DNA from 3 places in the Desemzia sp. FAM 23988 genome. Region 3 is predicted to be linked to each of the others. Evidence: predicted binding sites of a transcription regulator. Region 3 holds the regulator's gene; each other region holds the start of a gene.
The links. Region 3 encodes LexA, which represses DNA repair genes until DNA is damaged. Its sites were predicted from a motif close to CNAACANNTGTTNG; they were not measured.
Positions count from the first base shown of each region.

Region 1: uvrB (excinuclease ABC subunit UvrB) is a predicted target of LexA. The motif match lies at 1,269-1,282, and genes of this name have one in related genera.
Region 2: ACEN4L_RS00995 (replication-associated recombination protein A) is a predicted target of LexA. The motif match lies at 964-977, and genes of this name have one in related genera.

Region 1 is NZ_JBGQQS010000001.1:123,328-125,607, forward strand. It holds gene uvrB (excinuclease ABC subunit UvrB) at 1-1,210, opposite strand, end outside; gene rpsT (30S ribosomal protein S20) at 1,574-1,828, opposite strand; gene holA (DNA polymerase III subunit delta) at 1,973-2,280, opposite strand, start outside.
Region 2 is NZ_JBGQQS010000001.1:192,877-195,156, reverse strand. It holds gene ACEN4L_RS00995 (replication-associated recombination protein A) at 1-866, opposite strand, end outside; gene gshAB (bifunctional glutamate--cysteine ligase GshA/glutathione synthetase GshB) at 1,123-2,280, shown strand, end outside.
Region 3 is NZ_JBGQQS010000014.1:55,357-57,636, reverse strand. It holds gene tkt (transketolase) at 1-253, opposite strand, end outside; gene ACEN4L_RS08985 (DUF896 family protein) at 356-598, opposite strand; gene lexA (transcriptional repressor LexA) at 828-1,451, shown strand; gene ACEN4L_RS08975 (DUF3885 domain-containing protein) at 1,509-2,147, opposite strand; gene ACEN4L_RS08970 (adenine phosphoribosyltransferase) at 2,277-2,280, opposite strand, start outside.

The DNA.
Region 1 (2,280 bases), on a different contig from region 3:
GTTCTAATTCATAAGGACCTGGAGTAGCTGAAATGTACATAATTTGATTGACATGCTCTTCAAATTCTTCTAATCGTAACGGACGATTATCTAAAGCGCTCGGCAGACGAAATCCATGTTCAATTAATTGTTGTTTTCTAGCTCTATCTCCGTTGTACATCCCTCTGATTTGAGACATCGTGATATGTGATTCATCCACTACAAATAATGAATCATCTGGAAAGAAGTCTAATAATGTATACGGAGATTCTCCTGGTTTCCGACCGTCCATATGGCGGGAATAATTCTCGATCCCTGGACAATACCCCATTTCCAAGAGCATTTCAATATCATAATTGGTTCGTTGTTCAAGACGTTGCGCTTCCAGCAGCTTATTTTCTGCGCGCAATTCTTTGAGTCTCGCATCTAATTCTGCTTGAATAGTTCCTACTGCGTGACGTGTTTGTTCATCATTGGCCACAAAGTGTGTAGCCGGAAAAACAGCTACGAATTCTACGTCTGCTTTGACTTCTCCGGTCAAAACATCCACTTCACGGATACGCTCGATCTCGTCTCCAAAAAATTCCACTCGCACGGCTTCACTATCTCTAGACGCTAAAAAGATCTCCACGACATCACCCCGAACCCGAAAACGTCCACGTTGAAAATCAATATCGTTTCGTTCAAATTGCATTTCGATCAATTTACGCAGCATGTCATCTCGACTGATCTCCATCCCAACTCGTAAAGACAAGACAAATTCTTTATAGTCCAATGGGTTTACCAATCCATAGATACAAGAAACTGAGGCTACAACAATCACATCTCGTCTATCGATCAATGAACTGGTAGCGGAATGACGTAATTTATCAATTTCATCATTGATACTGGCTTCTTTTTCAATGAATGTATCTGTTTGAGGAACATACGCTTCCGGTTGATAATAATCGTAGTAACTTACAAAATATTCTACCGCATTATTAGGGAAAAATTCTTTAAATTCACTATATAATTGTCCAGCTAATGTTTTATTGTGTGCAATGACCAATGTGGGTCTATTCACTTCTTGAATGACGTTGGAAACCGTAAATGTCTTCCCAGTTCCTGTTGCACCAAGTAATGTTTGCTCTTTAACTCCTGTTTGGAGCCCTTTAACCAACTGTTTGATAGCTTCAGGCTGGTCCCCACCAGGTTGATATTGAGAAACTAGTTCAAATCTTTTTTCTGACATATAATCTCCTCGCTTCTGCATGACTCACAACACAAATATCTCCTTTATATTCTAGCACTGAACGTATGTTCTTACAAGGTAAAGGGCCGTTATAACAAATGAGGTGTTACATAGTTTTGACAACAACCACTCGTTAGTTGGATAACCCCACTCTTCCCTAACCGAATAATTCTGGTCGGCAAAGCCTAAAACACAAAAACTCTGCTGGATAGGGTCAACCTATCCAACAGAGTTTTTGTGTTTTGTGAGTTGTTTGTAATGAACTTTTGGCGATCGTCAAAAGTTTTGAAATGAACTTGCAGCACTAGATCAAGCTACCACACAACAAAAAAGAGCCTGGAACACCAGACCCGATTCATTGGATTATTTAGCTAATTTAGCTGATAAACGAGATTTATCGCGAGCTGCTTTGTTTTTGTGGATTAATCCTTTAGATGCAGCCATATCAATTGATTTAACTGCACTGTTGAATAAAGCATTTGTGTTGCTGTCTCCAGCTTCAACTGCTTTTTCAAATTTTTTCACAGCTGTACGCATTGAGCTTTTTTTAGTGTTGTTTAAAACTGCTGCTTTTTCATTCGTACGAACACGTTTAATTGCTGATTCGATGTTTGGCATTTAGTACACCCCTCTTTCCTTATAGAACAACTAAAATAATTGTAAAATTATTTCAACATCGTTTATTATACCGGATGAATCTCTTGAATGCAATATTAAAGTGTAAAGTTTTTTTACTTGATAGGATAGAATAATGAATTTTTCTTATTTCTGTCTCCCTATTCCTTTTCCCTCAGCAAATTGCAAGATAAACAATTCAAATTGCATTTTACGATCTCCCTGACCCGTTTTCAATCGGTATTCCGTTTCGATCAATCCTTCAAACGCTTCAGTTAATGTACGCTCATCATGCTTTCTAATCTGCTGGCTAGCCAATTTCACTCGAAATGGATGAACTTTCAGAGTTGTCGCAATTTCGTTTTGCTGGAATCCCTGTTTCGTTAAAATAAATACTTGGATCAACAAACGAAATTGATTCGTCATGATCGCATTGATTTTAATAGGGTCTTCTT
Region 2 (2,280 bases), on a different contig from region 3:
CGTGAACAGGCTCCGGGATTGGCTAAACCAATGTCTTCATACGCAATAACCATTAATCTTCTGGAAATGATCGGCAAGTCACCTGCTTCAATCAATCTGCCTAAATAATGAAGTGCAGCGTTCACGTCGCTGCCTCGAACCGATTTTTGTAAAGCTGAAATGACATCGTAATGCGCATCGCCATCTTTATCATGAGTCAACGCTTTCCTTTGAACACATTCTTCCGCAATGTTGAGCGAAATATGAATCGTTCCGTTTTCATCCGGTTTGGTCGATTTAATGGCCAGTTCCAAGCTGTTTAGAGCACTTCTCAAGTCTCCATTAGTGGCCCGAGCAAAATGCAGCAAGGCTGTTTCACTGACTTCTGATGAGTAGCTACCCAAACCACTTTCGGTGTCTTGTAAAGCTCGTTCCATGGCTAATTGAATATCTTCAATAGAAAGAGGTTTCAATTCAAATATTTGTGCCCGGCTTCTTAAGGCGGGGTTAATGGTAATATAGGGATTTTCAGTAGTAGCACCAATCAAAATGATGCGTCCATTTTCCAAATGGGGCAGCAAAAAGTCTTGCTTTGGTTTATCCAGACGATGGACCTCATCCAGCATCAAGATAACGGAACCACTCATTTTGGCCTCTTCTGCAATAATCTGCAAATCTTTTTTAGAATCGGTTGCGGCATTCAACATCCGAAAAGCATATTGGGTAGACCCTGCAATCGCACTGGCAATACTGGTTTTTCCTATTCCTGGAGGACCGTATAAGATCATGGAAGACAGCATTTTAGCGTCTACCATCCGGCGAATGATTTTTCCTTCACCTACTAAATGACTTTGTCCGACGACTTCATCAATATTTGTAGGACGCATTCGAAAAGCTAATGGTTTACTCGTCAATTTTGAATCACTCCTCCTAGAAAAACTTTCTTTTAGTATAGCATTTTTAGCCATTTGTTTCCATCCGAAACGAACATTAGTTCGCTAAATAGTGGATGTTGTCCTTAGAAAATTAAATAGGTTCGCTTTTTTTAGCCAATTTTGCGATAATAGTTTTGACAAAAGAAACTTCTGATTTACAATAGATGAGAAAAAGAAGTTGGCAGGAAGGTAGTGTCAGATAATCGTTATGAAAACAGTAAAACAATTAATCAAAGAAAATAAGATTGAACCGATATGGAGCGAATCCATCATCGGAATTGAAAAAGAAGGTTTGAGAGTTAACCCAGATGGCAGCTTAGCGACTACTGATCATCCCGAAACACTTGGCAGCAGAAGCCATCACCCTTATATTCAAACGGATTTTAGTGAAGTACAATTGGAATTGATTACGCCTCCTCTAAAAAGCAGCAAGAGTATGCAACGGTGGTTGGCAGCTTTGCATGATGTTACGTATCATTCTATGAAAGAAGAAGAACTGATTTGGCCACTGAGCATGCCTGGTACATTGCCGGAAGAAAAACAAATTCCGATCGCTAAATTAGAAAATCAGGCTGATGTAGCTTATCGAGAATATTTAGCTGGTATCTACGGCAAGAAAAAGCAAATGCAAAGCGGAATACACGTCAATTTTGAGTTTGATCAATCGTTTATCGATTCACTGTATCAAAAGCAAACAGAAATCATAAATAAAGAGGCGTTTAAATCAGCCGTTTATATGAAATTGTCTCGGAACTTTTTACGTTACCGCTGGGTATTGAGCTATTTATTTGGTGCTTCTCCAACGGTTTGCAATGACTTTTACTCTGATAGTGAGTCAGTGCCGAAGGATTTTGTGCGCAGCTTGCGCAATAGTCAATTAGGGTATGTGAACAGCAAAAATGTTGTAGTATCCTATGAAACTTTAAATGCTTATGTGGACAGCATTGAAAAATTAGTAGAATCAGGCGATTTATCGGAAGAAAGAGAGTTCTATGCTTCGATTCGCTTGAGAGGAACAAAACAAGTACATGGGTTATTGGATAAAGGAATCTCGTATGTAGAGTTGCGCAATTTTGATTTGAATCCTTTTGATGCATTCAGTATCAACAAGCAGACACTGAACTTTGTAAAATTGTTTTGTTTCGCCTTGATTTGGATGGACGAAGAAAGTACTGCAGTCAATTCCAAAACCGGAGATGACAAAAATCATTTGACCGCTTTAGAACATCCTAAAAAAGAATCGCAGTTTAAAGCTGAAGGACTGGCTTTACTGGAAGAGATGCGGGACATGATAGAGTCCACTAATCAACATGAAAAAGCTTTGGAACTCGTGTCATGGGCGGAAGATGTATTTGAGCATCCAGAA
Region 3 (2,280 bases):
AAACTTTGTATCCTGCCAAATGCAGCATGCTGTACAACATCATGGATCCATGACCTGCAGAAAGTACAAAGCGGTCGCGGTCGACCCAGTGGGAATTTTTTGGATTGGCTTTTAAGTGCTTTGTCCATAACACATATGCCATTGGTGCAGCACCCATAGGTAATCCAGGGTGACCGGAGTTGGCTTTTTGAACTCCGTCAATGCTTAACGTACGAATGGTATCTACAGCTAATTGATCTACTTTATCGAACAAAAAATATCATTCCTTTCAAATTTCAAGCTTATTAAACTGCTTACATTGCTTCTATATCATACCATTTTTTTGTAAACAAATGGGAACTATTTCGAATTTTTTTTATCTGCCATGCAGACCTTTATCTTTTTGAATTTTCTTGACTTTATCAGGCGTTACATCGTTTCCTTCTTCGTCAACCACTTTCATGCCTTCAATATGGTTTCTCATTCCACCTCTGAAAGCTGTTAGATAATCTTCACGCAATTTTTTTTGTTCTACTTGTTCCGAAAGAGTTAGACCTTCTTCTGTTTTTGATTTTTTAGCTAACTCATTGATCCGGTTTATTTCTTCTTTTGATAACATTATCTTCATCCTTTCTACTTCCTTAACCAATATACCAAAAATGACTAAAAAATACAGCTGGATTGTCTGTTGAATTCGATCTTCTATATGTTATACCGACGATAAAATGACATTATAACTCAACAACTGGTCATTATCTTCAAAAAAGGCGAACGTTTGTTTGAAAAAAGGATTCGTTTATGCTATTCTAACAGTAAGAGTAAATAAGAATTGAGGTGTTTATAAAATTATGAAAAAATCACCAGCGTCTAGACAAATTGAAGTTTTACAATACATTTATGAACAAGTAAAAGAGAAAGGTTTCCCGCCGACTGTTAGAGAGATTGGTCAAGCAGTATCGTTGTCCTCTACATCAACTGTTCATGGACATTTATCTCGTTTGGAAAAAAACGGCTTTATTCATCGCGATCCGAGTAAACCTAGAACTATTGAATTGACAACTGCCGGTTTATCTCAATTAGGAGTTGGTTTAAATAAAATTCCTTTATTGGGTACCGTTACAGCTGGAGAGCCGATATTAGCTGTAGAAGAAGCGACAGATTTTTTTCCTATCCCACCCAGTTTAGAGTATGAAAATGGTTCATTGTTTATGTTGACCATTCGAGGAGAAAGTATGATCAACGCTGGGATTCTTGATGGAGACGAAGTTATCGTCCGTAAACAATCCAGTGCGGATAACGGCGACATTGTCATTGCAATGACAACTGAAGATGAAGCTACATGCAAACGATTCTTTATCGAACAAGATCATTACAGACTACAACCAGAAAACGATACTATGAGCCCGATCATCTTACAAGAAGTATCTATTTTAGGAAAAGTTGTCGGTCTTTATCGAAGCCATGTTTTATAAACAAAAAAGAGATTGTTTCAAAAATCGAGTGGGACTCGCTTTTTGGACAATCTCTTTTTATTCGAATAGTTTATCTATTTCAACTCTGTCATAATCTAAAATCCAGTCACTATATTTTGTATAGATCTCTTTTATTGCTGCAGGCGAAGTTGCCAATACATCACAACCTCTATCATCATAAGTATGGAAAATCGTTTTTTTCTGGATATTTATCACGTAAACATTATGAGAAATACTCGGATTAAAGCCTAAATCTTGGTTGCAAACAGCTTTCAGCAAGGCAACATGGTTTAAATCCATTGTTTTGCATGTTAAAGTAAATCTGTTGGTTTTACGTGTGCCATCCTCATCGTCTTCTGGAAAAATAAAAGGCAATTCTTGATGTTTTAAGCTGTAGAACAATGATTTTTTTATGTACGGAGAAAAATTCTGTAACTGACGTTTCAGTTTTTTTCTTACGTCAAAGTTGTTCATATCCATCACAACAAAAATATCATCTGTTGGTGAATGCAACGATTCAAATAAAGTAATTGCTCTATTATAACATCCTAATACATACAAGTTGTTTGAAGAATCAAAGAACCATTCCTTTTCTAGGCCAAGTTCAAAACGAATCCCAATACCCCAATTATAAAACAAAGGTGGTCTCAGCTGAAGATTGGGGTAATTTTCGTGCATAAAATCATTCAAGTTCATCTAATCACCTCATATGCACTAGTTATACAGTACTTTTTTTCTTCCGTCCGCTTTCAACAAATTCTTTCCATATTCCTTAAACAACACATAAAGAACTATCTCAACAGGAGATAGTTCTTTATGTGTTGATCAA